DNA from 2 places in the Pantoea sp. SGAir0183 genome. Region 2 is predicted to be linked to the other one. Evidence: predicted binding sites of a transcription regulator. Region 2 holds the regulator's gene; the other holds the start of a gene.
The links. Region 2 encodes sigma-54, which starts transcription at its own class of promoters, with help from an activator protein. Its sites were predicted from a motif close to GTTGGCACANNTTTCGCTNT; they were not measured.

Region 1: glnA (glutamate--ammonia ligase) is a predicted target of sigma-54. The motif match lies at 13,664-13,683, and genes of this name have one in related genera.

The regions. Positions count from the first base shown of each region.
Region 1 is NZ_CP028053.1:94,983-111,085, forward strand. Features, by position in the region: gene mobA (molybdenum cofactor guanylyltransferase MobA) at 1-537, opposite strand, end outside; gene C1N59_RS00445 (YihD family protein) at 609-884, shown strand; gene C1N59_RS00450 (serine/threonine protein kinase) at 930-1,916, shown strand; gene dsbA (thiol:disulfide interchange protein DsbA) at 1,942-2,571, shown strand; gene polA (DNA polymerase I) at 2,952-5,735, shown strand; gene yihA (ribosome biogenesis GTP-binding protein YihA/YsxC) at 6,102-6,737, opposite strand; gene yihI (Der GTPase-activating protein YihI) at 7,289-7,807, shown strand; gene hemN (oxygen-independent coproporphyrinogen III oxidase) at 8,043-9,416, shown strand; gene glnG (nitrogen regulation protein NR(I)) at 9,453-10,862, opposite strand; gene glnL (nitrogen regulation protein NR(II)) at 10,870-11,919, opposite strand; gene glnA (glutamate--ammonia ligase) at 12,114-13,523, opposite strand; gene typA (ribosome-dependent GTPase TypA) at 13,956-15,779, shown strand; gene yihX (glucose-1-phosphatase) at 16,005-16,103, shown strand, end outside.
Region 2 is NZ_CP028053.1:3,867,773-3,883,875, reverse strand. Features, by position in the region: gene arcB (aerobic respiration two-component sensor histidine kinase ArcB) at 1-1,810, shown strand, start outside; gene mtgA (monofunctional biosynthetic peptidoglycan transglycosylase) at 2,684-3,403, shown strand; gene npr (PTS phosphocarrier protein NPr) at 3,406-3,678, opposite strand; gene rapZ (RNase adapter RapZ) at 3,675-4,529, opposite strand; gene ptsN (PTS IIA-like nitrogen regulatory protein PtsN) at 4,579-5,058, opposite strand; gene hpf (ribosome hibernation promoting factor) at 5,211-5,498, opposite strand; gene rpoN (RNA polymerase factor sigma-54) at 5,517-6,953, opposite strand; gene lptB (LPS export ABC transporter ATP-binding protein) at 7,002-7,727, opposite strand; gene lptA (lipopolysaccharide ABC transporter substrate-binding protein LptA) at 7,733-8,287, opposite strand; gene lptC (LPS export ABC transporter periplasmic protein LptC) at 8,256-8,837, opposite strand; gene kdsC (3-deoxy-manno-octulosonate-8-phosphatase KdsC) at 8,834-9,400, opposite strand; gene kdsD (arabinose-5-phosphate isomerase KdsD) at 9,414-10,400, opposite strand; gene C1N59_RS18000 (calcium/sodium antiporter) at 10,417-11,397, opposite strand; gene mlaF (phospholipid ABC transporter ATP-binding protein MlaF) at 11,610-12,425, shown strand; gene mlaE (lipid asymmetry maintenance ABC transporter permease subunit MlaE) at 12,430-13,212, shown strand; gene mlaD (outer membrane lipid asymmetry maintenance protein MlaD) at 13,217-13,768, shown strand; gene mlaC (phospholipid-binding protein MlaC) at 13,784-14,416, shown strand; gene mlaB (lipid asymmetry maintenance protein MlaB) at 14,416-14,712, shown strand; gene ibaG (BolA family iron metabolism protein IbaG) at 14,835-15,092, shown strand; gene murA (UDP-N-acetylglucosamine 1-carboxyvinyltransferase) at 15,156-16,103, shown strand, end outside.

The DNA.
Region 1 (16,103 bases), 600 kb from region 2:
ATTAATATTGCGGAAAGCTGATTCCGCATCACTGAACAGTACGGGATGTCCACCCTGTTCACGCATAAATTGCATAAGCCTGCGTTCACCACGTAACAGGCCCGCTTCAAGATCGCCAATCAGCGCCCGATTCATCAGCGCCAGAGTCGGATGATCACGTTCGGATGACTGCACCCAGACAACAGGTGCGCTGTTACGCTGCTGCCAAAGACGCGCAACAAAATCGCCGGGAATATCAGGTGTATCGCACGCGCAAAACGCAACCCACTCAGTAGGACTGTTTCGCAAACCGCTCAGCATACCTGCCAGTGGTCCGGGATAGTCCTGCATGGTGTCAGCCACGACCTGACAACCACTTATCTGATAACGATCAATGTTACGGTTGGCGCTTATTAACACAATGTCTACCTGCGGCTTTAACCGCTGAAGAACATGCTGATAAAGTGGTTTACCTTGCAGCATTATTAACCCTTTATCCTGTCCTCCCATACGGCGACCTTGTCCACCTGCAAGGATTACCCCGGTAATTGCTGTCATTTTCGTCTCCTGACTCAAATCTGGACGATACTCACATTGCGGCAGCGGACCACCTGCATAAAGGAATCATCATGAAAACGCATCGGCTGAGTGAACTGCTCGAACTCCTGCAACCAGCCTGGGAAAAAGAACCTGATCTTAACCTGCTGGCATTTTTACAAAAACTGGCTCAGGCGTCCGGTTTCGTTGGCCCATTAAGTGAATTAAGCGATGACATATTGATTTATCATCTAAAAATGCGTGATTCTGCCAGCCATGATCAGATTCCCGGACTGAAAAAAGATTATGAAGTTGATTTTAAAACGGCGCTGCTGCGTGCACGTGGAGTCATTAAAAATGATGAGTAGTGTTATCCTTAGCCGTTCACAGTAAAGATAAGCACAGGGATAACCATGAGTGATGCCGCCTTTAATTTTCAAACGCTCAATCCAGATGTCCTGCTTGATGCGCTTTGGGAAACAGGTATTCGGGTAGACTCCGGTCTTACGGCCCTGAACAGCTACGAAAACCGCGTTTATCAGTTTAGCGATGATAACAGGCAGCGCTATGTGGCCAAGTTTTACCGACCACAGCGTTGGTCTGCTGAGCAGATTACTGAGGAGCATCAGTTCTCTCACGATTTACTCGGCGATGAAGTGCCCATTGCTGCGCCCCTGGTTCTTAAGGGTAATACGTTGCAACAGCATGCGGGTTTTTACTTTGCGGTTTTCCCCAGCCTCGGGGGCCGACAATATGAAACCGATAACGACGATCAGATGGAATGGGTTGGGCGCTTCCTGGGCCGCATGCATCAAACTGGCCGAAAAAATCTGTTCCGGCATCGCCCCTCAATGGGGCTTGATGAATATCTGGATCAGCCCCGGGATGTGCTGGCAAACACTGAACTTGTGCCCGCGTCGCTGCGCAGTGCATTGTCAGAGGCCGTCGATAAGCTGGGTATGGCACTTCGTCAATGCTGGCATGACAACTGGCAGCCGTTACGATTACATGGTGATTGCCACCCAGGCAATATCCTGTGGCGGGACGGCCCCCTGTTTGTCGATCTCGACGATGCCCGCAATGGCCCGGCCGTTCAGGATCTGTGGATGTTGATCAGCGGCGATAAGCAGGAGCAGCGGATCCAGTGGGATATTCTGCTGGAAGCCTATAGTGAATTCAGTGATTTCGATATTAACGAATTGTCACTGATTGAACCTTTACGTGCGATGCGCATGATTTATTATCTGGCCTGGGTTGTTCGCCGCTGGCAGGACCCCGCCTTTCCGCGCGCGTTTCCCTGGATGACCGATGAGGATTTTTGGCGCAGGCAAATTTTGCAGTTTATCGAGCAGGAAAAGGTGTTGCGGGAACCCCCGTTGCAGCTGACCCCGCAATTTTAATGACAAGTCAGGAGAGTTTTCCCCAATGAAGAAAATATTTTTTGCACTGATGGGTTTGGTGCTGGCCTTCAGCGCATCTGCTGCACAATTCTCTGAAGGTAAACAATATGTCAGCCTGCCTAAGCCGGTTGCCGGTGAACCGCAGGTCATGGAGTTTTTCTCTTTTTTCTGTCCTCACTGCTACCAGTTTGAAGAAATCTATCATGTCAGTGATGCGGTGAAAAAGAACCTGCCAGCGGATACCAAAATGGTTAAATACCATGTTGATTTCCTGGGCGGCGAGCTGGGGCCGGTTGTCACGCACGCATGGGCTGTGGCCATGGCGCTGGGGGTTGAAGATAAAGTCACGGCACCTATTTTCGACGGTATTCAGAAAACCCAGACCATTACCGATCCCGCCAGTCTGAAAGACGTTTTCATCAAAGCCGCAGGCATTACCTCTGAGCAATATGATTCGGCCTGGAACAGCTTTGCAGTAAAAGCGCTGGTTGCCCAGCAGCAAAAAGCGGCCGCTGATGTGGATCTGCGCGGTGTTCCCGCTATCTTTATTAACGGCAAATACATGGTTAATAATGGTGGACTGGATACGAGCTCAATGGAAAACTTCGTGGCGGATTATGCCAACGTTGTTAAATTCCTGGTCGAAAAGAAATAAGCGTTTTTGCTATCATCTTCCGCAAAACGCCAGCATTCGCTGGCGTTTTCTTTTGCCATCACTCACCTTATCTCTGCTGGACTGGAGAAGCACAGTTTTTCTATCCACACAAGCAGACATGCCGTCAAAAATCACGATCACATCACGGTTTTGTTTTAAGTTACTAATTTTAAACAAGTATCATTGCTGGCCGGGATCGCTATGATATAAATAAATGATTGATATGATTTTTACGCACAAAGTTATCCACAGGAAGATCGTTACGATCCAAAAGGCTACAGCACCAAAAAAACAACTTCCCGTTTGTCTTGATTAACCCTTTTCGCCAAGGTGTGGCATCCTTATAGACCAATCCATGGCAACGAAGAATACACAGACATATGGCGCAAATAGCAGAAAACCCCCTGATTTTGGTTGATGGCTCATCCTATCTTTATCGCGCGTACCACGCTTTCCCGCCGCTGACGAACAGTGCAGGAGAGCCTACCGGTGCTATGTATGGCGTGCTGAACATGCTTAAAAGCCTGTTGGTTCAATACAGCCCTACACATGTTGCTGTGGTGTTTGATGCTAAAGGCAAAACCTTCAGGGATGAGCTGTTTGAACATTACAAATCTCATCGCCCGCCCATGCCCGACGATCTGCGGTCACAGATTGAGCCGTTACACGAAATGGTGCGTGCGATGGGATTGCCTCTGCTGGCCGTCAGCGGTGTCGAAGCGGATGATGTGATTGGTACGCTGGCGTTAGAAGCGGAAAAAAAGGGTTACTCTGTCCTTATCAGTACGGGCGACAAAGATATGGCGCAGCTGGTGACGCCAGCGATAACGTTAATCAATACGATGACTAACACCATTCTTGGGCCGGAAGAAGTTGAGCAAAAGTATGGTGTGCCACCCGCCTTGATCATCGATTTTCTGGCGATGATGGGCGACAGCTCAGATAACATTCCAGGCGTACCAGGCGTGGGTGAAAAAACGGCTCAGGCCCTGCTACAGGGACTGGGAGGGATGCAGTCGATCTACGATAATCTCGATAAAGTTGCCGATCTTTCATTCCGTGGTGCCAAAACTATGGCCACAAAGCTGGAACAAAACCGCGAGGTGGCGTTTCTCTCCTATCAACTTGCGACCATTAAAACGGATGTAGCACTGGATCAGCCTTGTGAGGCGCTCACCGTCGGTGAACCGGATATTCAGGCCTTGCAGGCGCTGTTTAGCCGTTACGAGTTCAGGCGCTGGTTGACCGACCTGCAAGAGGGAAAATGGCTGCAGGGTAAGAAAAGCAACCGACAGGCCCAACAGGTTCTTGTCGATGAGCCTGTAAAGGCGGAAGCCACAAGCGTCTTGTCTGCCGAGGGTTATGTCACCATCCTGGATCAGCAAACGCTGGACAACTGGGTTGAGAAGCTGAAAAAAAGCGACGTTTTCGCGTTTGACCTTGAAACCGATGCGCTGGACACGTTAACAGCCAATATTGTGGGTCTCAGTTTCGCCATCGCGCCAGGCGAAGCGGCTTATCTTCCTGTCGCGCATGATTATCTTGATGCGCCCGAACAGCTTGATCGCGATGCGGTGCTCGCACAGCTCAAACCGCTGCTGGAAGATCCTGATGTCAGCAAAGTGGGGCAAAACCTCAAGTACGATCGCGGTGTCCTTAAGAACTACGATATTGAGTTAGCAGGCATTAAATATGACACCATGCTTGAGTCGTACATCCTGAACAGTGTGGTGGGCAAACATGATATGGACAGCCTGTCGGCACGCTGGTTGAATCATAAAACGGTCACCTTCGAAGAGATCGCCGGTAAGGGTAAAAATCAGCTTACGTTTAATCAGATAGCCCTTGAGCAGGCTGCGCATTATGCAGCAGAAGATGCTGACGTCACGTTGCAGCTGCACCTGAAGATGTGGCCTGAGCTTGAAAAAGAAGCCGGCCCGAAAAAGGTGTTCGAACAGATCGAGATGCCGTTGCTCAGGGTCATTTCGCGCATTGAGCGTAATGGTGTGTTGATCGATCAGGCCATCTTAGCGCAGCACTCAAAAGAGCTGACAGCGCGCCTGGCTGAACTGGAACGTGAAGCGCATGAACTGGCGGGCGAGCCGTTTAATCTCTCTTCCACGAAGCAGCTGCAGGTCATCCTGTTTGAAAAGCAGGGCATCAAGCCCACCAAGAAAACGCCGGGTGGTGCGCCGTCGACCAGCGAAGAAGTGCTGGCAGAGCTGGCGCTGGACTATCCATTACCGAAAGTCATTCTGGAGCACCGTGGGCTGTCAAAACTCAAGTCCACGTACACCGATAAGCTGCCGTTGATGATCAATCCTGTAACCGGCCGCGTGCATACGTCTTACCATCAGGCCGTCACCGCGACCGGACGTTTATCATCTACCGATCCTAATCTGCAAAACATCCCGGTGCGGAATGACGAAGGACGGCGCATTCGCCAGGCCTTTGTAGCAGGCAAAGGCAACCGCATCGTCGCGGCGGACTACTCGCAGATTGAACTGCGTATCATGGCCCATCTGTCGCAGGATAAAGGCCTGCTGGACGCGTTCTCGCAGGGAGAAGATATCCACCGGGCTACCGCAGCGGAAGTGTTTGGCGTACCGCTCAGTAAGGTGACGGGTGAACAACGTCGCAGCGCGAAGGCCATCAACTTTGGTCTCATCTACGGTATGAGTGCATTTGGCTTATCCCGCCAGCTGAATATCGGTGCAGGTGAGGCGAAGAAATATATGGATCTGTACTTCGAGCGCTATCCAGGCGTCCTGCGCTACATGGAAAATACGCGTCAGCTCGCCGCGAGTAACGGTTATGTCGAAACGCTGGACGGGCGTCGCCTGTGGTTGCCTGACATCAAGTCCAGCAATGCGATACGACGTAAAGCGGCAGAACGCGCCGCAATCAACGCCCCTATGCAAGGAACGGCGGCCGATATCATTAAACGCGCGATGATCGCGGTTGATAACTGGTTACAGGAACAGCGAAGCGACGCAGTGAAGATGATTATGCAGGTGCACGATGAACTGGTGTTCGAAATCAAAGAGGAGGCCGTTGAAGCGGCCAGTAAGCAGATTCGTACGCTAATGGAAGGCAGTATGGCGCTGGATGTGCCCTTACTGGTTGAAGTTGGGGTAGGGGATAACTGGGAGCAGGCACACTAGGTAAGCAACCGGCGCTGACGTGATGCGTTAGCGCCCGGTGAGAAACGTGGCCCGTTCAACCATTCAGGTTTTCTCAGCATCATGAAGGAATGACTGACTCTGCCTCCACCATTTTTTTGATAATTTAACTACATGTCATCTTCATTTTTGTGACGAGCATAGTAAAAAAAGTGGCGGAAAATGAATGGGAGTAACAAAAAAACCTTTGTTGCTCACAAAAAATCAGGTAAAGTTCGAGGCGTAGGGTACAGAGGTAAGATGTTCTATCTTTCAGACCTTTTACTTCACGTAATCGGATTTGGCTGAATTTAGCCGCCCCAGTCATTCTGTGACTGGGGCGTTTTTTATTGGGCTTTTTGCCCGGCCTTACGCGTCACTGTCCTGATCGTTCACTGCGGGTTCCAGTTCACTAAACCAGCTATTCAGCTTGTGGCGCACTTTATCAACGCCAATCTTTTTCAGCGATGAGAACACCTCCACCTGCACATCTCCCATGAAAGCCAGCGAGGCTTCCTTCACCATATTAAGCTGGGCCTTACGTGCGCCAGATGCGAGCTTGTCGGCTTTCGTCAGCAGCAGCAAAACAGGAATACCGCTGTCAACGGCCCACTGAATCATTTGCTGATCCAAATCTTTAAGAGGGTGACGAATATCCATCAGTACTACCAGGCCTTTTAATGCCTGGCGTTTTTGCAGATATTCTCCCAGTGCCCGCTGCCACTTGAGTTTCATCTCTTCCGGCACTTCGGCATAGCCATAACCGGGTAGATCGACGAGGCGCTTACCTTCGGCCACCTCAAACAGGTTAATCAACTGCGTACGACCGGGCGTTTTACTGGTACGCGCCAGGCTTTTTTGGTTGGTTAACGTGTTTAAAGCGCTGGATTTCCCCGCATTAGAACGGCCAGCGAACGCCACTTCAATGCCGGTATCAGAAGGTAAATGGCGGATATCAGGCGCGCTAAGGATGAAGCGGGTGACATGGTAATTCAGTTCAGACAAGGTAGTACTCCAGAAACGCATAAGGGCAATGGCGCTGATTATACGCATTATGGCGGGAAAGTGCTCAATACCATTGTTCAGGGCTCCCTGTAAGACATTTGCCATAAATCTTGCAGGTTATGTCGCTTTTTAATTAAAAAATTAAAAAAATAAATGATTAAAATTCAGTGCATTATACTAAAGTACAGGTTTTTCGCTCAAACACCATACAAGTATTACTTGAGCCTTTTACCAATTGGTCTACATTATTCAGCAGTGCAGGACAGCATTCATCAGGATGATGCGCTCAGGAACGTTGGGATAACGAAGAGCGACAGGAAAGGAAATGGTCAGGGATTGCGGACCAGAAAAGGAAAAGGATGAGCTCCGGAGTTGAGCAGGCGCAGGATTAACCGGGATGTTGTGAGCCGAAACGGATTTGAAACATGATTCCTTCTGCCGAAGGTATGAAATAAGGCGACAGCTTGAGCTGTCGCCTTTTTTCTTTGTCTGGTTTCTGCTAGATTTCGCCGCAATTCTATACTGAATAAAAAACACCGGAACCCAAGATTATGAAGCAACCTGCAAGCGCGGCGAAGGGCAAGCCTGTCGCCAAAGCAAAACGTAAATCGCGTGAAGAGATCAATAACGAAGCGCGCGATCGTAAACGCGATAAAAAGCATCGTGGCCATGCGTCAGGCAGCCGTGCTAACCCGCAAGCGCAGAGCAGCAACGGTAAGCAAGCGGCCCCGGCAAAAGATCCTCGTATCGGCAGTAAAAAGCCGGTGTCGTTAATCGTTGCCGACAACGCTGCACCCGCAAAAACCAAAAAAGTGACGGCAAAACCGGCGAAGCAGAAAGTGGTGCTGACACCGGAAGAAGAGCTGGCGCAGTTAGAGAACAGCGAGCGTCTTGATGCGCTACTGGACCGCCTTGAGAAAGGCGAAACGCTTTCATCTGAGGATCAGGGCTGGCTTGATGTCACGCTGGATCGCATTGATGAACTGATGGAACAGCTCGGTATCGCGATGGACGAGGAAGACGATCCGGAGGCGGAAGAAGATATGTACCGCCTGCTTAAAGGGAATTAAGCCGTCTTTGATCGGCATGCGTAAATGCGCATGCCTGGTTTAACAGGTAAACGACAATGTTTTGGCCTGGATCAATTTTCGTGCTTTTGATGACATGTTATCTCCTGTGGTTATTGTTTAAACTACAACGACTGTCGCGTCTGAAGCAGCGTTTACGGCGGGTTTCCTCCCGCACTCCTCTCTTTCCTTCTGCATCGCGGCCTTTCCCACAGCGAGGTAAACGGAAGGAGTCAGCATGTCAGCGACACAAATCGACTGGAACCAGGCATTAATTGAAAAATACAATGCGGCGGGTCCGCGCTATACCTCTTATCCCACCGCGCTAGCGTTCAGCGAGACCTTTACAGACGCTGATTTTCAACGTGCCACTGAACGTTATCCGCAACGCGCGCTGTCGCTCTATGTTCATATCCCGTTCTGTCATCGCCTGTGCTATTTCTGTGGCTGCAATAAGGTTGTCACGCGTCACTTACATAAAGCCGACCGCTATCTGAACGCGCTGGAACAGGAGATTGTCGCCCGCGCGCCACTGTTTCGTGATCGTCGCGTCACTCAACTGCACTGGGGCGGCGGCACGCCGACATTTTTGAATAAGCAGCAGGTTAGCCGGCTGGTGGCGCTGCTGAAACAGCATTTCACCTTCGAGGATGACGCGGAGATGTCGATCGAGGTCGGTCCGCGTGAAATTGAACTGGAGATGATCGATCATCTCCGGACGTGCGGTTTTAATCGCCTGAGCATGGGCGTACAGGACTTTAACAAGGCGGTGCAGGAACGAGTTAACCGGGTGCAGGATGAGGACGTGATTTTTGCCCTGATGGCACGGGCACGTGAGCAGGGGTTTCGTTCAACCAGCATCGACCTGATTTACGGTCTGCCGCTGCAAACGCCGGAAAGCTTTGCCTTTACGCTGCAGCGGGTTATCGCGCTGGATCCCGATCGACTGAGCGTTTTTAACTATGCGCATCTTCCGTCACTCTTTGCCGCACAGCGAAAAATTAAAGAAAATGAACTGCCCTCGGCGCAACAGAAGCTGGCCATCCTGCAGCAGAGCATTACAACGCTGACCCGGCATGGCTACCAGTTCATCGGTATGGACCACTTTGCTAAACCGCAGGACGAGCTGGCGGTGGCACAGCGCGAGGGGAACCTGCACCGCAATTTTCAGGGTTATACCACCCAGGGCGACTGCGATTTACTCGGTCTGGGCGTCTCCGCCATTAGCATGATCGGCGACCGCTACGCGCAAAACCAGAAAAGCCTCAATGACTGGTACAGCCAGGTTGAAAAACAGGGCCATGCCTTGTGGCGGGGATTCACGCTCAGTCAGGACGATTGCCTGCGCCGCGATGTGATCAAAACGCTTATCTGCAACTTTGCGCTCGATTTCAGCGCGACAGAAACGCAGTGGAATATTACCTTCGACAGCTATTTTGCCGAAGAGCTGGCGCGGTTAAAACCGCTGATTGCGGATGGGCTGGTGGTGCAAAACGCGACAGGCCTGAAGGTGACAGGAACAGGACGACTGCTGATTCGCCATATTTGTATGTGTTTTGATGCTTACCTGCGACAAAAGACGCAACCACAGCCCTATTCGCGTGTGATTTAACCGCCGGAACAGCACAGGCTGTTCCGGCGGAATGGCTTATTCCATGCCCAGCTCTTTCAGCTTACGCGTCAGCGTATTCCTTCCCCAACCCAGCAAACGCGCGGCTTCCTGTTTGTGACCCTGCGTGTGGCGCAGTGCAGTCGTCAGAAGCGTGCGTTCCATTTCCGGCTGTGCTTCTGACAGCAGATTTTGATGACCGGAACGCAAGGCACGATCGGCCCATTGTGCCAGCAGGGTTGCCCAGCTGTCGGGAAGCGACTGCGTGGGGCTTTCCGGCGTACTGGATTCGAATAACTCCGGTGGTAAATCCTGAATCAGCACTTCCTGACCGGCGGCCATCACCGTTAACCAACGGCAGGTATTCTCCAGCTGACGCACGTTACCCGACCAGTGCAAACGGGTCAGCGCGGTCTCGGTCTCCGCATGCAGGATCTTGGCTTCCACACCAAGCTCGCGTGCGGCCACCTGCAGGAAATAACGGGCCAGACGGGGAATATCTTCACGACGCTCACGCAGCGGCGGCAAATGCACGCGGATGACATTCAGGCGGTGAAACAAGTCTTCACGGAACTTGCCTTCCTGTACCCGCAGTTCAAGGTTCTGGTGCGTAGCGGCAATGATGCGCACGTCCACTTTGACCGGTGCATAGCCACCGACGCGGTAAAACTGCCCGTCTGCCAGTACGCGCAGCAGGCGCGTCTGAACATCCAGCGGCATATCACCAATTTCATCTAAAAACAGCGTCCCGCCGTCGGCCTGTTCAAAGCGTCCCTGACGAATCTGATTCGCACCGGTAAAGGCCCCTTTTTCATGGCCAAACAGTTCCGACTCAATTAAATCCTTAGGGATCGCCGCCATGTTGAGGGCAATAAACGGCGCTTTACTGCGAGGACTGTGGCGGTGCAGTGCGTGCGCTACCAGCTCTTTACCTGTACCCGATTCCCCGTTGATCAGCACGCTAATCGACGAACGGGAGAGACGGCCGATAATACGGAATACGTCCTGCATGGCGGGCGCTTCACCGATAATATCGGTGGTGGGGCCGCTTACCGGTTGATTACGTGGCTGCTGTTGCTCCTGATAGTGACTGATGGCACGTTCAACCAGCGCGACCGCTTCGTCGATATCGAACGGTTTGGGCAGGTAATCGAACGCGCCTTGCTGATAGGCGCTTACCGCGGCATCCAGGTCGGAATGCGCTGTCATGATGATAACCGGAAGCATGGGATGGCGCTGTTTGATTTGTTTTAGCAGAGCCAGCCCGTCCATACCCGGCATACGGATATCAGACAATAAAACGTCCGGGGTTTTTGTTGCGAGTGCATTGAGCACGTCGTTCGCGCTGTCAAAAGTGGCACAGCTTAAACCGGCTCCAGTGAGCGCGCGTTCAAGCACCCAGCGGATGGAGCTATCGTCATCGACGATCCAGACTATCCCTCGTTGCATAGAAACCTCACTGGCGAATAGGCAGGTAAACCGAAAACTCGGTATGACCCGGCCAACTGTTGAACTCAATTTTTCCCGAATGCTGATCAATCAGGCTACGGGCAATAGAAAGGCCTAAGCCGGTACCGCCTTCCCGTCCGCTTACCATTGGATAGAACAGCGTATCCTGTAGCTGGGCTGGAATACCGGGGCCGTCATCTTCGATATCAATGCGGGCAACCAGACGATAACGTGTGCCATGCAGTGTTAACTGGAAGGCTGTACGGGTTCGAATCACGATTGTGCCGCCGTCTTCGCCTAACGCCTGCAGCGCATTGCGCACGACGTTCAGCAATACCTGCTCAATCTGATCGGGATCGTGCGGTAATTCCGGCAGGCTGGGATCGTAATCGCGAACCAGCGATACATTTTCTGGCAACTCCATCGAAACCAGGTTAACGACACGTTCCGCTACCTGATGAATACTCTGGGTAATATGCATACCGGGCTGTTGCGGCCCCAGTAAGCGATCAACCAGATTTCGCAGGCGGTCTGCCTGTTCAATAATGACTTTGGTATATTCATTCAGGGCAGGGTCCGGCAGGGCGCGTGACAAAAGCTGCGCCGCGCCGCGCAATCCACCTAGCGGGTTTTTAATCTCATGGGCCAGCCCGCGGACCAGATCGCGTGCGGCCACCTGCTGAGCATGCTGCAGCTGTTCCTGACTCAGGCGACGCTGATTATCCATCGGTGCCATTTCCAGCAGAATCAACCCATCAGGCAGGCGCTGTGCCGTGAGCGACATAATGTGCGCCCGGCCATCCACGACCAGAGTAACTTCGCTGTCAGTAAAGCCCTGGCCCGCCTCAAGACTCTCGCGCATGACCTCGACATTCAGCGAAAAGTAGCCGGTTAATTCAGGTAACGGCGTGCCGAACAATTTACGTGAGCTTTGCGCCAGTAATTGCTGTGCCGCCGGGTTGGCATAATGGATCGCCAAATCGGTATCCACCAACAAAATACTGTTGATTAAGGTATTGAGAATCTGCCCGGCGTCGGGCAGGGAGGCAGTTGCCATACAGCGTTCCTCTGCACTAATTTAGTGCATTGTAGTCTTTAAGCCGGAATTAAAGCGAATGAACGATGAATTCGCGGAGAAAAAAGCCCATCCGAAGATGGGCTAAAGTTTCCACGGCAACAAAAAAACGTTTCAGGTTAAGCGTGCCGCAATTGCAATCTTTCAATGCGGCACCCATTTTGCTGACTCTGAAATTAGACGCTGTAGTACAGTTCGAACTCAACCGGATGTGGCGTCATGCGCACACGGTCGTTCTCTGATTTACGCAGCTCGATGTAAGCATCGATCGCGTCGTCAGTGAAGACGCCGCCACGGGTCAGGAACTCGCGGTCTTCGTTCAGTGCATTCAGCGCTTCTTCCAGTGAACCTGCAACTTTTGGAATCTCAGCTTCTTCTTCCGGTGGCAGGTCATACAGGTTTTTATCCATCGCATCACCAGGATGGATTTTGTTGATGATGCCATCCAGGCCAGCCATCAGCAGTGCAGTAAACGCCAGGTACGGGTTAGCCGCTGGGTCCGGGAAGCGCGCTTCAATACGACGTGCTTTCGGGCTGGCAACAACCGGGATACGGATTGATGCAGAACGGTTACGGGCAGAGTAAGCCAGCATAACCGGTGCTTCATAACCCGGAACCAGACGCTTGTAAGAGTTGGTGGTTGGGTTGGCCAGGGCGTTGATTGCTTTTGCGTGCTTGATGATACCGCCGATGTAGAACAGCGCGGTTTCAGACAGGCCGCCGTATTTGTCACCAGAGAACAGGTTTTGTCCGCCTTTAGACAGAGACATGTGGCAGTGCATACCTGAACCGTTGTCACCAAACATTGGCTTCGGCATAAAGGTTGCCGTTTTGCCGTAAGCATGCGCCACGTTGTGCACAACATATTTGTAGATCTGAATTTCGTCAGCTTTTTTGGTCATGGTATTGAAGCGGGTTGCCACTTCGTTCTGGCCCGCTGTCGCAACTTCGTGGTGATGAGCTTCAACAACCAGACCCATTTGCTCCATTGTCAGACACATAGCAGAACGGATGTCCTGTGATGAATCGACCGGTGGAACCGGGAAGTAGCCGCCTTTCAGACCTGGACGGTGACCTTTGTTACCGCCTTCGTATTCTTTGCCGGTGTTCCAGGCCGCTTCGATATCATCGATAGCGACGTGTGAACCAGAGGTTGACGAACCGAAACGGATATCGTCGAACAGGAAGAATTCTGGCTCGGGTCCAAACAGAACGGTATCAGCGATGCCTGAAGAACGCAGATAGTCTTCAGCGCGCTTTGCGATAGAGCGTGGATCGCGGTCATAGCCTTGCATGGTGCCAGGCTCAAGGATGTCACAGCGAATGATCAGTGTTGAATCTTCAAAGAACGGATCCATAACTGCCGTGGTTGCATCCGGCATCAGTACCATGTCTGATTCGTTAATGCCTTTCCAGCCGCCGATGGAAGAGCCATCGAACATTTTGCCTTCTTCGAAGAAGTCAGCGTTAACCTGGTGAGCCGGAATAGTAACGTGCTGTTCTTTACCTTTGGTATCGGTAAAACGCAGGTCAACAAACTTAACTTCGTGCTCGTTCATCATCGAGAGAACGTGTTCAGCGGACATACTCAACTCTCCTGGAAATGGTCATTGTCTACATGGTGAGAACCGGGTGAGGAAATGTGCGACATGTGTCAGCCATACCTCAGTCTGATCCCGACCAGCTCTGCAACCGTTGTCTTACGTCGTTTTCATCTGGATAATACAAAGCGAATTCTGTGCCAACTTTATTTCTTTGCACAAAATCGCGCTGTCATGCACCTTTTTGTCATAAAAGACGTGCACCATGATAGTTGCACTGCACTTTTTATGTGCATTGGCGTTGAAAATGAGCACCATTGTGGTGCAAAACATCATTGCAGTGCAATTTTTGCACGGCTATTAGTGCGATTTTGCGACAATGCAATAAACTTTCAGTGAAAAGTGTGATCGTGTTCAGTCTCCCGCTTAATCCGTGTACAATACCGCGTTATTTCTAATGCCTGAGGCAAAAAAGCTGTGATCGAAAATTTGCGTAACATCGCCATCATCGCGCACGTTGACCATGGAAAGACCACCCTGGTTGATAAACTGCTGCAACAGTCTGGTACTTTTGATGCCCGTACTGAAGCCACCGAGCGCGTGATGGACTCCAATGATTTGGAGAAAGAGCGTGGGATTACCATCCTCGCAAAAAATACCGCCATTAAATGGAACGACTACCGTATCAACATCGTTGATACCCCAGGACACGCCGACTTCGGTGGTGAAGTTGAACGCGTAATGTCTATGGTGGATTCGGTACTGTTGGTTGTAGATGCGATGGATGGCCCTATGCCGCAAACCCGCTTCGTTACCAAAAAAGCGTTCGCGCATGGTTTGAAGCCGATTGTGGTTATCAACAAAGTTGACCGCCCTGGCGCACGTCCTGACTGGGTTGTTGATCAGGTGTTTGACCTGTTCGTTAACCTGGATGCAACGGACGAGCAGCTCGATTTCCCTATCATTTTCGCCTCTGCGCTGAATGGTATTGCCGGTCTGGATCACACCGACATGGCTGACGATATGACCCCGCTGTATCAGGCAATCGTTGACCACGTTTCACCTCCACAGGTTGAAGTCGAAGCGCCGCTGCAGATGCAAATCTCTCAGCTGGACTACAACAACTATCTGGGTGTGATCGGTATCGGCCGCATCAAGCGCGGTAAAGTGAAGCCTAACCAGCAAGTCACCATCGTAGACAGCGAAGGCAAAACCCGTAACGGTAAAGTGGGTAAAGTGCTGACTCACCTGGGGCTGGAGCGTATTGACAGCGACCTGGCAGAAGCGGGCGACATCATTGCGATCACCGGTCTGGGTGAACTGAACATTTCTGACACCATTTGCGATCCGCAGAATGTGCAGGCGCTGCCAGCCCTGAGCGTGGATGAGCCAACGGTAACCATGTTCTTCAACGTCAACACCTCACCGTTCTGCGGTAAAGAAGGTAAGTACGTGACCTCACGTCAGATCCTTGAGCGTCTGAACAAAGAACTGGTTCACAACGTGGCACTGCGTGTGGAAGAGACCGAAGATGCTGACGCGTTCCGCGTATCGGGCCGTGGTGAGCTGCATCTGTCTGTACTGATCGAGAACATGCGTCGTGAAGGTTTCGAACTGGCGGTATCCCGTCCGAAAGTTATCTTCCGCGAATTCGAAGGCCGTAAACAAGAGCCATTCGAGAACGTGACGCTGGATATCGAAGAAACGCATCAGGGTTCCGTTATGCAGGCCATGGGCGAGCGTAAAGGCGACCTGAAAAATATGGATCCAGATGGCAAAGGCCGCGTACGTCTTGACTACGTCATCCCAAGCCGTGGTCTGATCGGTTTCCGTAACGAATTTATGACCATGACATCAGGTACAGGTCTGCTGTACTCCACCTTCAGCCACTACGACGATATTCGTCCGGGCGAAGTGGGTCAGCGTCAGAACGGCGTTCTGATCTCTAACGGCCAGGGTAAAGCGGTAGCGTTCGCCCTGTTCGGTCTGCAGGATCGCGGTAAGCTGTTCCTGGGCCATGGCGCGGAAGTTTATGAAGGCCAGATCATCGGTATTCACAGCCGTTCTAACGACCTGACCGTGAACTGCCTGACCGGTAAGAAGCTGACTAACATGCGTGCCTCCGGTACTGACGAAGCCACCACACTGGTTCCACCGCAGAAAATGACGCTGGAACAGGCGATCGAGTTCATTGATGATGACGAACTGGTCGAAGTTACGCCTCTGTCAGTGCGTATCCGTAAACGTCACCTGACTGAGAACGACCGTAAGCGTGCTTCACGCGGCGGTAAAGACGCCTAATCGCGTAGTAATACAGCCCCGTTTTAACGGGGCTTTTTTTTGTCCGGGGTTTTTACCAGCTCAGTTAAATCCAGTCTAAACCAGCCTGTAACTTCTTCTTTGTCCCCTTCCCACTTTGTCCTGTCGTACCTTAATTTAAAGTGTGTAATTTTCTCGTCCGGGCCGCCTGTTCAGGCCGCACTTTTACCGCTAGAGTGAATGATCCAGGGAACCAAAGGAGGCACCATGCTGTATATCTTTGATTTGGGCAATGTGATTATCGATATCGACTTTAACCGCGTGTTGGGCGTCTGGAGTGACCTCAGCCGCGTACCGCTGGCATCG
Region 2 (16,103 bases):
GTTCTCAGGCTGTAACCGCGCCATGGAGCTGCTGACCGGTAAAAGTGAAAAACAGCTTATCGGGCTCACACCACATGATATTTATGACAATGACACGGCGACTAAAGTGTTGGAAACCGATGAAAAAGTCTTTCGTCATAACGTCTCGCTCACCTATGAGCAGTGGCTGCAGTATCCCGATGGGCGGAAAGCCTGTTTTGAAATTCGTAAAGTGCCCTATTACGACCGGGTCGGTAAGCGCAGCGGCCTGATGGGCTTTGGCCGCGATATAACCGAACGTAAACGCTATCAGGACGCGCTGGAGAACGCGAGCCGGGAAAAGACCACCTTTATCTCTACGATCAGCCACGAGCTTCGTACGCCGCTTAACGGCATTGTCGGTCTGAGCCGCATTTTGCTGGATACCGATCTGAATCAGGAGCAGCTCAAGTACCTGAAAACCATCCATGTCTCTGCCATCACCCTGGGCAATATCTTTAACGACGTCATCGAAGTAGACAAAATCGAGCGACGCAAGGTACAGCTGGACAACCAGCCGCTGGATTTCACCAGTTTCCTGGCCGATCTGGAGAATCTCTCTGGCTTGCTGGCGCAGCCAAAAGGCCTGAAGTTTGTCATGGCCCCGCAGTTACCGCTGCCCCATAAAATCTCAACGGATGGTACACGACTACGGCAGATCCTGTGGAACCTGATCGGTAATGCCGTGAAGTTTACTCAGCAGGGTGAAATCATCGTGCGTATCGCCTATGAACAGGATGAAACGCTGCGCTTTGAGGTACAGGATTCCGGGCAGGGCATTCGCGAGGAAGAGCAGGACAAAATTTTTGCCATGTATTATCAGGTTACCGATCAGCATGGCGGCAAACCGGCAACCGGAACCGGTATCGGCCTGGCGGTCTCCCGCCGTCTGGCGCAGGCGATGGGCGGAGATATCAGCGTCAGTAGTGCACCGGGCCAGGGCTCCTGTTTTACCGTGGTGATTAAAGCGCCGCGTATTGCCGAGGAAGTAGAAGATGAAGGCGTTGACGATACGCTGCCGCTTCCGGCCCTGCACGTGCTGTTGGTGGAAGACATTGAGCTGAACGTCATTGTGGCACGCTCGGTTCTGGAAAAACTGGGATGCAGCGTGGACGTTGCCATGACGGGGCAAGCAGCGCTTGAGATGTTTGACCCGCTGGAGTTCGATTTGGTGCTGCTGGATATTCAGTTACCAGACATGACTGGCATGGACGTGTCGCGTGCCATTCGTCAACGGTATCCTGATGCACATTTGCCGCCGCTGGTTGCCTTAACCGCCAACGTATTGAAAGACAAAAAAGAGTATTTTGATGCGGGCATGGACGATGTGCTCAGTAAACCGCTTGCCGTACCTGCGTTAACGGCCATCATCAAAAAGTTTTGGGATGACCAACCCGGAAACGATGATCAGGCCGTTATGACGACGGGCAGTCTTCAGTCCGATACCTTGCTGGACATTCCAATGCTTGAACAGTATCTGGAGCTGGTGGGACCCGGTCTGATTACGCAAAGCCTGACCATCTTCGAACAGATGATGCCAGGCTACCTCGATGTACTGGACTCCAACCTGATGGCACGCGACGAAAAAGGCATTGCTGAAGAGGGCCACAAAATTAAGGGAGCGGCGGGTTCTGTCGGTCTGCAGCATCTGCAACAGATCGCGAAACAAATTCAAAGCCCAGAATTACCGGCCTGGTGGGATAACGTGGGCGAATGGGTGGAAGAGCTGAAGCGTGAATGGCGGCACGATGTGCAGATATTGCGCGAGTGGGTGGCTGAGAAACAGCGGTGATCCAAAAAAAATGACCCCAGCCGAGGCCGGGGTGCGCTAATACTGCGCCAACACCAGGGAAAAAGTCGCTGCTGCTATGCTTAGTGTTTTTCAAGGCAACAACGGGTATTGGTTAACACATGCAACACCTTATCAAATTCGAATTAGCTTGTGACAAGATTCATTAAAATTTGTGATGTTGAACAGCGTTTAAATACAGGAAACATTAATTTGCCAACATAGTCAAGAAAGGAATCAATTTTACCGTTACATTGGTTGTTTTTTGAACAAAAGTTCTGTTTTTTGTACGGGTTTAACCCAAATTTGTTAACAAAGCCTGTGTTAAGCCTCTTAACACAAATGATTCGTCACTGATGCGAACTAAATTGGCTATAAGCTTATGATAATAAAGAATAATGAAAGGATCGGGTCAGGAAGGTCCAAAACGTTTCGGAAAACGTCATCCGCCCTGGTGCTTAAAAGGTTTTATCAATAGAAAAGTTTGTAATGTTTGGGGAAACGTATTAATAAAAAAACATGTATTGCGGTGAAGAAATGCCATAAGTACGTTAATGCCTGCCGCATTGCTGCAACCTGTGTTCAGGCGCGCCCGAAATAAAATATAAGTTTTGTGAAACATTGATGGCTGCAATTATCACGAATTATTATCATCGCCCTGCAAGGAATGGTGTGAGACTTCGTAAATGGAACCGATTCCTTTTTGAGGGAACTTATTGAACTCATTCATACTATTGTTGCATCGCAGATGCATTTTCTTTGCCATATCATAAAGGTTACAGGCCCGGACGGCGAATTTTTCAGGAACGCTTTTTATCATCAGGGGTGATTACACCTGAAATTAATTAAAAAACGACATAATGATGAGACGATTGTATGAGTAAGCATAAAGGGAAGCTTTGGCAGGGTGTAAAGCGCATTGTGCTGCGCATTCTGCTGATTTGGGCAGGGCTGTGGCTGGCAGGTATTTTACTTTTTTCCTTTCTCCCGGTGCCTTTCTCTGCCGTGATGGCTGAACGCCAAATCGGTGCCTGGTTGCGTGGCGATTTCAGCTATGTCTCACATTCGGATTGGGTGGGGACACAGGCGATGTCGCCCTGGATAAGGCTGGCCGTTATCGCGTCGGAAGATCAAAACTTTCCTCACCACTGGGGCTTTGATGTGGCAGCCATTCAGTCTGTACTGGACAGCGATGATAACCGGATGCGCGGTGCGTCAACGCTGTCACAGCAAACGGCTAAAAATCTGTTTTTGTGGGATGGACGTAGCTGGGTGCGTAAAGGACTGGAAGCGGGTCTGACGGTCGGCCTGGAAACCGTTTGGACTAAACGCCGGATCTTAACGGTTTATCTGAATATCGCGGAGTTTGGTAAAGGGACCTTTGGTGTTGAGGCGGCGTCCCGGCGTTTTTTCAATAAGCCTGCCAGTCGTTTAACCATGTCAGAAGCGGCGTTACTGGCGGCCGTTTTACCTAATCCGCTGCGCTTTCGTGCCGACGCGCCGTCAGGCTATGTGCGCCAGCGCCAGCAATGGATACTCCGACAGATGCGCCAACTGGGAGGAGAGGGCTTCCTGCAGCGCAATCATCTGGACTGATGTTACTCTTCGTCGAAGCCGGCTTCGAAGAGTTCAATGACGGCGGCCAGCGCGTCAGTTTCCTGGGGGCCGCTGGCTTCGATCTCAATATGGCCGCCCTTGGCGGAATCCAGCATCAGCAACGCGATAACGCTGCTGGCTTCGGCTTCTGTGCCGGCCTCGTTGCGTAACAGCACTTCGGCATCGAAACTTTGCACCAGTTCAAACAGCTTCATGGCGGGGCGTGCATGCATGCCCAGCTTGTTTCTGATTTCCACGGTTTGCTTAACGGTCATGATTTACGTTTTTCCAGTGTGCGATGACGGGACTGTACATTTTTACCCCGCGAGCGGAAATAATCAGCGAGCTGTTCAGCAATATACACCGAGCGGTGTTTGCCACCGGTGCAACCAATCGCCACGGTGAGATAGCTGCGGTTGTTCGTTTCCAGCATGGGCAGCCAGAGTTCCAGATAACTGCGCGTCTGATAAATGAAGTTATGGACTTCGGTATGACGATCCAGAAAAGCCGCGACGGGACGATCCAGCCCCGTCATCGGGCGCAGTTTGGGATCCCAGTGTGGATTGGGCAGGAAACGCACGTCAAAGACGTAGTCCGCATCAATGGGAATACCATGTTTGAAGCCAAACGACTCAAACACCATAGTCAGCTCCCGCTCGCGTTTACCCAGTAAGCGGGTACGCAACATCTCAGCCAGTTCATGCACCGACATCTCTGACGTATCAATGATCAAATCGGCACGCGAGCGCAGCGGCTCGAGCAGGTCACTCTCTTCATCAATCGCGCTTTCCAGCGACAGATTTTTGCTGGACAGGGGATGGAGGCGACGCGTATCACTGTAACGGCGGATCAGCGTATTGCGGTCGGCATCAAGAAACAGCAACTGGGGCGAGAATCCGGAAGGCAGATTATTGAGCGCGGTTTCAAAAATTTCAGGCGACTCAGGCATGTTACGCACATCGATACTCACCGCCGCTGAGATATTGCGCTCAACCAGTGATTCTGCCAGCTGAGGCAACAACACGACCGGCAGGTTATCCACGCAGTAAAAACCCATGTCTTCCAGCGCGCGCAGCGCCACTGATTTTCCTGAGCCTGACCGACCGCTGACGATCATCAGCACCATGACCTTCTCTCCCGTTTTAAAGCCGGCTCACGCCGGTAAATCACGCGCTTTATTGCTCTGTTTGTTCTTCGGTAATGATGGCATACAGCTCTTCATCGCTCTGCGCAGCACGCAGACGGCGGCAAACCGTTTTATCCGCCAGCCGTTTGGCGACTAACGACAGTGTATGTAAGTGAGTTTTACACTGGTCAGCGGGCACGAGGAGCGCAAAAAGGAGATCGACAGGCTGATTATCCACGGCATCAAATGCGATGGGTTGCTCAAGGCTGATAAAGACGCCGACGGCACGTAACGTATCCTCCTCCAGCTTGCCATGCGGGATGGCAATACCGTTGCCAATACCGGTACTTCCCATGCGCTCGCGGGTCAGTATCGCTTCAAACAGCGTTTGATGCGGCAGGTTGAGCTGCTTAGCGGCCAGTTCACTGATAATTTCCAGCGCCCGTTTTTTGCTTTGGCAGTGTACGCTGCTGCGGGTGCAGTCTGGCGAAAGCACTGTGCTCAGTTCCAGTGTTAAATCATTGTTCATTTTCGTTTCACTTGCGAGTTCACTTAGCCAGTAAACCGGTACGCGGTAATCACGTAGCGGAATCATGGCGCTGGCACAGATGACAAAACGGGGCGGTTAATCCGCCCCATCCTTTCAGCTCTGCGCGCCCGGCGCGCCTGCCAGCGTGAAGGTTAGTGTTTTTTTAACTTGTCTTTATATTTGGTCAGTTGACGGGCCAGCTTGTCAATCAGCCCGTCAATTGCCGCATACATATCTTCCGCTTCCGATGTGGCGTGCAGCTCGCCCCCGTTAACGTGCAATGTGGCATCAGCAACCTGTGTCACCTTCTCAACGTTCAGGACAACATATACCTGGTTGATATGATCAAAGTAGTGTTCCAGTTTGGCAAATTTCGCTGTGACGAATTCACGCAGTGGCTCGGTGATTTCAACATTTTGCCCGGTAAGGTTCAGCTGCATAGGTCTTCCTTCTCTCTGTTAAACCAACTGCTTACGTTGGTTTGAAGGCGGTATGGACAAAGACTCTCGATATTTTGCAACGGTACGACGTGCCACTATGATCCCTTGATCAGATAACATGGAGGTCAGTTTACTGTCACTCAAGGGCTTAGCGGGATTTTCCGCCGAGATTAATTTTTTTACCAGTGCCCGTATCGCAGTAGATGAGGCTTCGCCTCCTCCTTCAGTATTAACATGACTGGAGAAAAAATACTTCAGTTCAAAAATGCCACGCGGGCTGTGAAGATATTTTTGCGTGGTGACGCGGGAAATCGTGGATTCATGCATATCCACCGCCTGGGCAATATCGGCCAGCACCATCGGACGCATAAACTCTTCGCCCTGCTCAAAAAAGGCCTGTTGCTGTTCAACAATGCAGCGTGAGACTTTTAACAGCGTCTCATTGCGGCTTTCCAGACTTTTGATCAGCCAGCGCGCCTCCTGCAAATTACTGCGGATAAACTGACTGTCACTGTCATTACGCGCAGCACCGCCCATGGCGGCATAGTGCTGGTTGATTTTAAGCCGCGGCAGACTGTCGGTATTGAGTTCCACCGTCCAGCGCGTCGCAACTTTACGGACCAGCACATCAGGAATAACGTATTCAGGTTCGCCAGTATTGATCGACTGGCCCGGACGTGGATCGAGCGACTGAATCAGCAGCATTGCCTCTTTCAGTACGTCTTCTTTTAAACGCGTGACGCGCATCAGGCTGCGGAAATCATGGTTGGCCAGCAGATCCAGATGATGGCTGACGATCAGGCGGGCTTCAGAGAGCGTTGGCGTTTCAGGCGCATACTGCGACAACTGTACCAGCAGGCAATCACGCAAATCACGTGCACCTACGCCGATCGGATCAAAATGTTGAATGCGCTTTAAAACGGCCTCAACTTCGTCCATTTCCAGCTCATCGTCGCCGATACTGTCGAGAATGTCTTCAAGCGAAACGGTAAGATAACCCGTATCGTCAATGGCATCGACGATGGACGTCGCGATCGCCCGATCGGTATCGCTAAACGGCGTCAGCTCAACCTGCCACATCAGATAATCTTGCAGCGACTGGGTGGTTTCGCCCTGGTAGATGGGCAGTTCGTCATCCTGATAGTCCGTACCGGTTCCTGATGGCGTTCCCGCGGTATAGATTTCATCCCAGGTCGCGTCGAGCGGCAGCTCTTCGGGCATATCCTTTTGTTCCAGCGCTTCACGCGTATCAAGTCCCGCTTCGCCTTCCTGATACTCTTTTGCGTCTATTTCTTCATGCTGTTCAGTCTGTTCAAGCAGGGGATTACTTTCCAGGGCCAGCTGTAGCTCTTGCTGAAGTTCAAGCGTAGAAAGCTGCAACAGACGTATCGCCTGTTGCAGTTGTGGGGTCATCGCCAGTTGCTGGCTGAGCCGGAGTTGTAAACCTTGCTTCATAGACAGGATGAATATTCCCGGGTAACCATCAGTATTAACGACACCTTATCAGAGTCTGAACTCTTCACCCAAATAAACACGTTTAACCTGCTCATCTGCAAGGACTTCATTCGGCGTACCGTGAGCAATCAGGTTGCCCTGGCTGACAATATAGGCCCGTTCACAGACCGCCAGCGTTTCACGCACGTTGTGGTCAGTGATTAACACGCCAAGCCCACTGTCGCGCAGATGTTCAATAATCTTTTTGATATCAATAACGGAAATCGGGTCAACACCGGCAAAAGGCTCATCCAGCAGAATGAATTTGGGATTTGCGGCCAGCGCACGGGCAATTTCCACACGGCGACGTTCACCGCCCGACAGTGACTGTCCCATATTGTCGCGCAGATGTGCAATATGGAACTCATCCATGAGCTCATTCGCCCGATCCTGTCGCTGTTCTTCGGTTAAATCATCACGAATTTGCAGCACGGCCATCAGGTTGTCGTAAACGCTCAGACGCCGGAAGATTGACGCTTCCTGGGGCAGGTAGCCGATACCGCGACGCGCACGCGCGTGGAGCGGCAGAATACTGATGTCTTCATCGTCGATGACAATGCGGCCCGCATCGCGCGGAACAATCCCGACCACCATATAGAAGGTGGTGGTTTTACCGGCACCGTTTGGGCCGAGCAGGCCGACGATTTCACCGGATTTTACCTGCAGACTGACGTCTTCAACCACGCGACGGCCTTTGTACGCCTTCGCCAGGTTCTCTGCGATTAATGTGGCCATAGTGATCAGTTACTCTTTTTTTCGCTATTGGTTGACGCGGGCTTGTCCTGCAACTGCGACGGCACCAGAACTGTGGTTACGCGCTTGCTCTGGCCCTGGCTGTAAGCCTGCATTTTTTGCTCTTTGACCAGGTAAGTAATGCGGTCGCCTTTAATATTGCTGTCCAACTGCTCAATGTACGCATTGCCCGTCAGCTCAACAAAGTCATTAGCAAGCTCGTAATGCAGTTTGGACGCGTGTCCCTGTACCGGTTTACCGTTGTCCTGCATCTGATAGAAGGTCGCCGGATTGCCGTAGGCATCAACGATAGTTTTTTTGCTGTCGCCGCCCGGACGGGTCACCACGACTTTATCTGCCGTAATCTTGATCGACCCCTGAGTTACGACCACATTACCGGTAAAGGTCGCGACGTTGCCTTGCAGGTCCAGCGACTGATTTTCAGAGTCGATATTAACGGGTTTGTCCGAGTCACCGGTCAGCGCCAGCGCCGGCAGGCTGGCTGCAAGCAGCAGGCTGGCCAGTAAAAACTTAATGCTGTTTTTGTTCATTTTGAATTTCATAAGAGGTTTTGACCTTTTCGAGTAACTCGGCTTGCTTTGTCCGTAAATTTCCACGCATTTTCATGCCGGTAGAGTTAAAACTGCGGCCATATAACGTCACCTGATCGTCCGAGGCGACGTCCTGAGTGACAAGATTGACCTGAGCGTTATCCGTTTTGATGCGCTCCAGTTCAGAATCTGGCGCCAGCGCATTCAGCTCAACATGACCATATAAATACAGCATACGATCTTTAGTGAGCTTTGCTTTATCTGAACGTACCGTCCAGGTCGGCATTTTATTCTCGTCGTAGGTTGTCATGACCGGATTATCAAACCAGCTGGTTCCCGTATTTTCGAAATACGTAACTTTGTCCGAGATCAGCTTATAAGCCAGGCCACCCTGAGGGTTGTAAACTACGGTATGCGAATTGGCACTGGTGTAGGTTGGCGTTTGATCATTATTCATTACCGGTGCGCCATCGTCGCTGTCCCGGTTAGTGAAATTCCAGCCAATGAGCACCAGCGCAATCAAGGCCAGCCCCAACGTTATCCAACGCCTGCTTTTACTCATACTGATTGCCCTTTGGCATCCTCAAATTTATTTTGCGCCATCAAAATGAGATCGCACAGTTCACGCACTGCGCCGCGCCCACCGGCGATACGTGTGACGTAACGCGCTCGCGCTAACAGCAGCGGGTGCGCATCGGCCACCGCTACGCTGAGCCCTACTTTTGCCATAACTGGCCAGTCGATCAGATCGTCACCAATATAAGCCACCTGCTCGTCAGAGAGCGACAGTGTATCCAGAAGTTCGCGATAGGCCAAAAGCTTATCTGATTGCCCCTGATAAAGATGGCGAATCCCCAGCGTTTTGCAGCGGTCTTCCAGTAACCGGGCGGTGCGGCCGGTAATAATAGCCACTTCAATGTCCGAGGTCAGCAGGCAACGAATGCCGTAACCGTCGCGCACATTAAAGGTTTTCAGTTCTTCTCCACTGTTACCCATGTAGATCAGGCCATCAGACATCACGCCGTCCACATCGCAAATCAGCAGGCGAATGTGCCCGGCACGGGCCATAATGTCGGCACTGACCGGGCCGTAACATGTTTCTATAGTGGCAATCTCAGACTGCATTGTGTCTTCCTGTTTACACTACGCCTGCGCGCAGCATGTCATGCATATGTACCACACCCAGCAGATGGTCGTCATCGGCTACCAGCAGGGAGGTAATGTTTTTGGTTTGCATTAAATTCAGTGCATCGACGGCCAGCACGTTCGGACGTACGCGGATGCCGCCACGCGTCATGACTTCTGCAATGGTCGCTTTTTGAAAATCGATGCCCATATCAAAGATGCGGCGCAGGTCACCATCAGTAAAAACGCCTTCAATCTTCATCAAATCGTCAACAATCACTGTCAGGCCCAGATTTTTACGGGTTATCTCCAGCAACGCATCTCGCAATGATGCATCCCGCGTGACGTGCGGTAACTCATCACCGCTGTGCATGATGTCGCTCACGTGCAGCAGCAGTTTACGGCCCAGCGCACCGCCCGGATGCGACAGCGCGAAATCTTCAGGCGTGAAGCCGCGTGCCTCCAGCAGGGAGACCGCCAGTGCATCGCCCATCACCAGAGCTGCGGTGGTACTGGTCGTGGGGGCCAGTCCCATCGGACAGGCTTCCTGCGGCACCTTGACGCAAAGATGGATATCTGCCGCCCGGGCCATGGCGCTTTCAGGTCGACTGGTCAGGCAGATCAGTTTAATCTGCTGGCGTTTCACCACCGGAATCAGCGCCAGAATCTCGCTGGATTCACCGCTATTCGAAATGGCAAGCACCACGTCGTCTTTACCCACCATTCCCAGGTCGCCGTGGCTGGCTTCCGCTGGATGCACAAAGAAAGCCGGCGTGCCGGTGCTGGCAAAGGTCGCCGCCATTTTTTTACCAATATGACCTGACTTGCCCATGCCCATAACCACCACTTTGCCCTTACAGGCATAAATCATGGCGCAGGCGTCGGAAAAGGCCTCGTTGATATACTGGTCAAGCTGCTCAAGGCCTTCACGCTCAATGCGCAGAACCGTTTTACCGGCTCGCTGAAAATCAAACTCTACCGTTGGTTGCTGATGTGACATGGCAAATCTGTCCTTTTTAGCCGCCCATAAACGCTGGCTGTAGCCACAGCAACGTTACCCAGACGAAGAAACCACAGAGTAAAAGCGTCCCCGCCGTACGGCCAATGCGGCGGTGGCGCAACAGACAAAGCATGGCGAACAGTACGCTTACGCCAAGCATTATCCAGTAATCGCGTGCAAAAGCGTGATAATCGACGCTGCCGGGGTGAATCAGTGCCGGCAGGCCCAACACGATAGCGAGGTTATAAATATTGGCCCCAATCAGGTTGCCAATCGCAATATCATCTTCGCCTTTCAACGCACCGGCGATGACCGTGGCCAGCTCCGGCAGACTGGTGCCGACGGCGATAAGCGTCAGCCCCATAACCAGTTCACTCACGCCAAAGTAGTCGGCAAAGACCGTCGCATTATCAATCACCATGTGTGTTGACATGGGCAGGATAATCAGGGCGACAGCCAGCCAGAGAAAGGCCACGGTGTTACCCGTCTCTTCGCGTGGCAGCTCAGCCAGTTGTTCACGCGTCAGCGTATCGTTATTGTCATTTTCTGCTTTACGCGCGATGCGAATAGTCACAATCAGATAAATCGCGGCGATGGCAATCAGGGCGATACCGTCCAGTCGACTAAGATAGTTATCAAACAGCGTAATACCGCTCAGTAATGAGACCAGCACCATCAGCGGCAGTTCACGGCGAATTAAGTTGGAATGGATGCTGAGCGGATGCAACAGCGCCGCGCCGCCGAGAATCAAAAGTATATTGGTGATGTTCGAACCAAGCGCGGTGCCCACCGCCAGATCCATTTGGCCATACTGCGCAGCGGAGAAGGAAAGGATGATCTCCGGAAGCGAGGTACCGATACTGACGACGGTCATGCCGATGATTAACGGTGGGATCCCGAACGATCGGCAAAGTATTGCAGCACTAAACACCAGACGATCGGCACCATAAGCCAGTAAAAGCAGTCCGATAATCAGCAGTGCGGTTGCGACGAACATGAAAAATCCTTGCTTAAAACCCCTGTTGGCTTGCCTTCAGGTTCGATGTGACAAAACAGGCGCTGATTTTGACCGTCCGAGCGACAAAAGTAAATTTTATGACCGTTTTCGCCAAATCTTTGCATTAAGTTTCTGTAAAGCTATCGTGCGTTTAACCTTAACAGGCTACCATCGTACCCTATGTTTACGCCCGATCCGTAATAGAGGTGATAATGATCCAACAAAAAACGAACCTGGTTGAGGTTCGTGGCGTGAGTTTCTCACGTGGCGATCGCAAAATTTTCGACGATATTTCCCTTACGGTACCCAAAGGCAAAGTGACGGCGATCATGGGGCCGTCAGGGATCGGGAAAACAACGCTGCTGCGCTTGATTGGCGGGCAACTTCAGCCTGACAGCGGCGAGATCTGGTTCCGGGACGAGAACATTCCGACATTGTCGCGCACCCGATTGTATGAAGCGCGTAAAAAGATGAGCATGCTGTTTCAGTCCGGTGCACTTTTTACTGATTTAACCGTCTACGAAAATGTGGCCTGGCCGCTTCGTGAACATACACGGTTGCCGGCGGCGCTTCTGCACAGCACAGTCATGATGAAGCTGGAAGCCGTGGGCTTACGGGGTGCCGCGCAGCTGAAACCTGCGGAGCTTTCGGGCGGAATGGCGCGCAGAGTGGCTCTGGCTCGGGCTATTGCTCTGGAGCCCGAGTTAATTATGTTCGATGAGCCGTTTGTGGGTCAGGATCCTATTACGATGGGCGTACTGGTCAAACTGATTGATGAGCTTAACCATGCACTGGGACTGACATGCATTGTGGTGTCGCATGACGTGCCTGAAGTGTTAAGTATTGCCGATTATGCTTATATCGTGGCGGGACAAAAAATTATCGCGCACGGGACCACGCCCGATTTGCGTGCCAACAATGACCCACGCGTGCGCCAGTTTATCGACGGCATCGCGGACGGGCCCGTACCGTTTCGTTTTCCGGCGGGCGATTATTTGGCCGATTTAACCGGGTCAGGGAGAAGCTAAGCTGATGTTGTTAAAAGCACTGGCGTCATTAGGACGTCGGGGGATTGGAACCTGCGCCAGCTTTGGGCGTGCCGGATTGATGCTTTTTCATGCGCTGGTCGGTAAACCCGCGTTTCGCAAACACTCCCCGCTGTTAGTCAAACAACTCTACAGCATTGGCGTCCTGTCTTTGGTGATCATTGTGGTCTCCGGGTTATTTATCGGCATGGTGCTGGGGTTGCAGGGCTATCTGGTATTAAACACCTATGGTGCAGAAACCAGCCTGGGCATGTTGGTGGCACTGTCATTGCTACGTGAACTGGGGCCGGTTGTCACAGCCCTGCTGTTTGCAGGTCGGGCAGGGTCGGCGTTAACGGCTGAGATTGGGCTGATGAAGGCCACGGAACAGCTGTCCAGCATGGAGATGATGGCGGTCGATCCTCTGCGCCGTGTTGTCTCACCACGTTTTTGGGCAGGCTTTATCAGCATGCCGCTGCTGGCACTCATCTTCACCGCCGTAGGGATTACCGGCGGCGCGCTGGTGGGCGTGAGCTGGAAAGGTATTGACCCTGGCTTCTTCTGGTCGGCGATGCAAAATGCCGTCGATTTTCGTAGCGATGTGGTTAACTGCATTATTAAAAGCGCCGTTTTTGCCGTCACGGTTACCTGGATCGCGCTGTTTAATGGTTACGATGCGATTCCGACCTCTGAAGGTATTAGTCGCGCCACGACGCGCACCGTGGTGCATGCATCACTGGCGGTCCTCGGTTTAGATTTTGTGCTGACAGCACTGATGTTTGGGAATTGATGCGATGCAAAGCAAAAAAAGCGAAATTTGGGTTGGCGTTTTTATGATCATGGCACTGTTAGCGGTGCTGTTCCTTTGCCTGCGCGTGGCGGATCTTAAATCGCTGGGGACAGAACCCACCTGGAAGCTGTATGCCACCTTCGATAATATCGGCGGCCTGAAAGTCAGTTCGCCTGTTAAAATTGGTGGTGTCGTGATTGGTCGGGTGACAGATATTTCACTTGAACCGAAAACATTACTGCCACGCGTCACGATGGATATCAGCGACAAGTATGCCAACCAGATTCCGGACACCAGTTCACTGGCCATCCGTACTCAGGGCTTGCTGGGCGAGCAGTTTCTGTCGTTAAACGTTGGCTTTGACGATCCTGAGCTGGGCTCGGCGATGTTAAACGATGGTGGCACGATACGCGATACCAAGTCGGCGATGGTACTGGAGGACCTGATAGGCCAGTTCCTGTATAAAAGCGGCGACAACAAAGGTAACAAGCAAACCGGTGACAGTAAGGATGCGCAGGGCGGCGATACTGCCGCTCCCGCAGCCGCTCAACCTTAACAGAGGGATAACATGATGTTTAAACGTTTTCTGATGATTGCCATGCTGGCGATCGCGCCATTGGCGGCGACAGCAGCCGATCAAAGCAATCCTTATACGTTGATGAATGAAGCGGCTAATAAAACTTTTACCCGCCTGAAAAGCGAGCAGGCGAAAATCAAGCAGGATCCCAACTACCTGCGTGATATTGTCCGCCAGGAGCTGCTGCCTTATGTGCAGATTAAATATGCGGGGGCGTTAGTCCTGGGCCGTTTCTATCGGGAAGCCACACCGGCACAGCGCGAAGCCTATTTTAAGGCTTTTGGTGATTATCTGGCTCAGGCCTATGGCCAGGCGTTAGCGCTTTATCACGGTCAGACTTACCAGATCGAGCCTGCGAAACCGCTGGGCAATGCCAATATTGTCGCCATCCGTGTGACGATTATCGATCCTCAGGGCCGTCCGCCAGTGCGGCTGGATTTCCAGTGGCGTAAAAACAGCCAGACCGGTAACTGGCAGGCGTTCGATATGATCGCAGAAGGGGTCAGCATGATCACCACGAAACAAAATGAGTGGGGCGATCTGTTACGTACGAAAGGGATTGATGCACTGACTGCGCAACTTGAAGCGTCAGCGAAACAGCCAATCACACTGGATCAAAACAAATAATGCAGCCCTCACTGCACTGGAGCCGCGAGGCGAACACGCTACGGCTGGAAGGTGAGCTGGATCGTGACACGCTGCTGGATCTCTGGGAGCAGCGTGAAACGTTGATTAGCGGGGCGACGCTGATCGACGTTTCGGCTCTGGAACGGGTGGATACCTCAGGCCTGGCGCTGTTGGTCCACCTGCGGGAAATCGTCTCGCAGCAGGGCGGCGCGCTGCAGTTTGTTGGCATCGGTGACAAACTGCAGTCGTTGATCACCCTTTACAACCTGCAACAAATTATTGTTTCTGCGGATTAAAGCGCCTGTATTCGCCTTCTCAGCCTTAGCCCCGGTCGCCGACAGGGGCTTTTGCGTATTTAAGAATCAGGCACTTTCCTCTACTATGTCAGCCTTATTATTATTAAGTGAAGTTAAGAGCAATGGAAAACAGTGAAATTCAGGCTGTGCTGATGGCAGCACTGCCTTTAGAAGAAGTTCATGTCATGAGCAACGATGGCAGCCATTTCCAGGTGATCGCCGTGGGCGAACTGTTTGGTGAGTTAAGCCGCGTTAAGAAACAGCAGGCTGTTTATGCGCCGCTGATGGAATTCATTGCGGATAACCGCATTCATGCGGTATCCATCAAAACCTACACGCCTGCAGAGTGGGCGCGTGACCGTAAACTGAACGGTTTCTGATCCCCGCAAGGGCTGCGCCACCTGCGCGACCGTTTAATAGCCAGTTAATTGAGAACCGTGTTAATGGATAAATTTCGTGTGCAAGGCCCCACCCGTTTAAGTGGTGAAGTCACCATTTCCGGGGCGAAGAACGCCGCACTGCCAATTCTGTTTGCAGCTTTACTGGCCGAAGAGCCGGTTGAGATTACGAATGTGCCGAAGCTGCGTGACATCGACACCACTATGAAGCTGTTAACCCAGTTAGGTGCGAAGGTTGAGCGCAACGGTTCCGTTCACGTCGATGCCAGCGGCGTAGACGTTTTTTGTGCACCCTATGACCTTGTGAAAACTATGCGTGCCTCTATTTGGGCGCTTGGTCCGTTAGTGGCCCGTTTCGGTCAGGGCGAAGTCTCACTGCCTGGTGGTTGCGCCATCGGTGCGCGCCCGGTAGACCTGCATATCTCGGGTCTTGAGCAGTTGGGTGCGGAGATTAAGCTGGAAGAAGGCTATGTAAAAGCCTCAGTTAACGGTCGCCTGAAAGGGGCGCTGATCGTGATGGATAAAGTCAGCGTAGGCGCGACGGTGACCATTATGAGTGCCGCGACGCTGGCAACCGGGACCACGGTGATTGAGAACGCGGCGCGTGAACCTGAAATCGTGGATACCGCCAATTTCCTTAATACGCTGGGTGCAAAAATTTCGGGCGCAGGCACGGATAAAATCACCATTGAAGGCGTTGAGCGTCTGGGCGGTGGGGTTTATCGCGTCCTGCCAGACCGAATCGAGACCGGCACCTTCCTGGTGGCGGCTGCTATTTCGGGGGGGAAAGTGCTGTGCCGCAATGCGCAGCCTGACACCCTGGACGCAGTGCTGGCGAAACTGCGTGATGCTGGTGCAGACATTGAAACCGGTGAAGACTGGATCAGCCTGGATATGCACGGTAAGCGCCCTAAAGCGGTCAACGTGCGTACCGCTCCTCATCCGGGTTTCCCGACCGATATGCAGGCGCAGTTCACCCTGCTGAATCTGGTC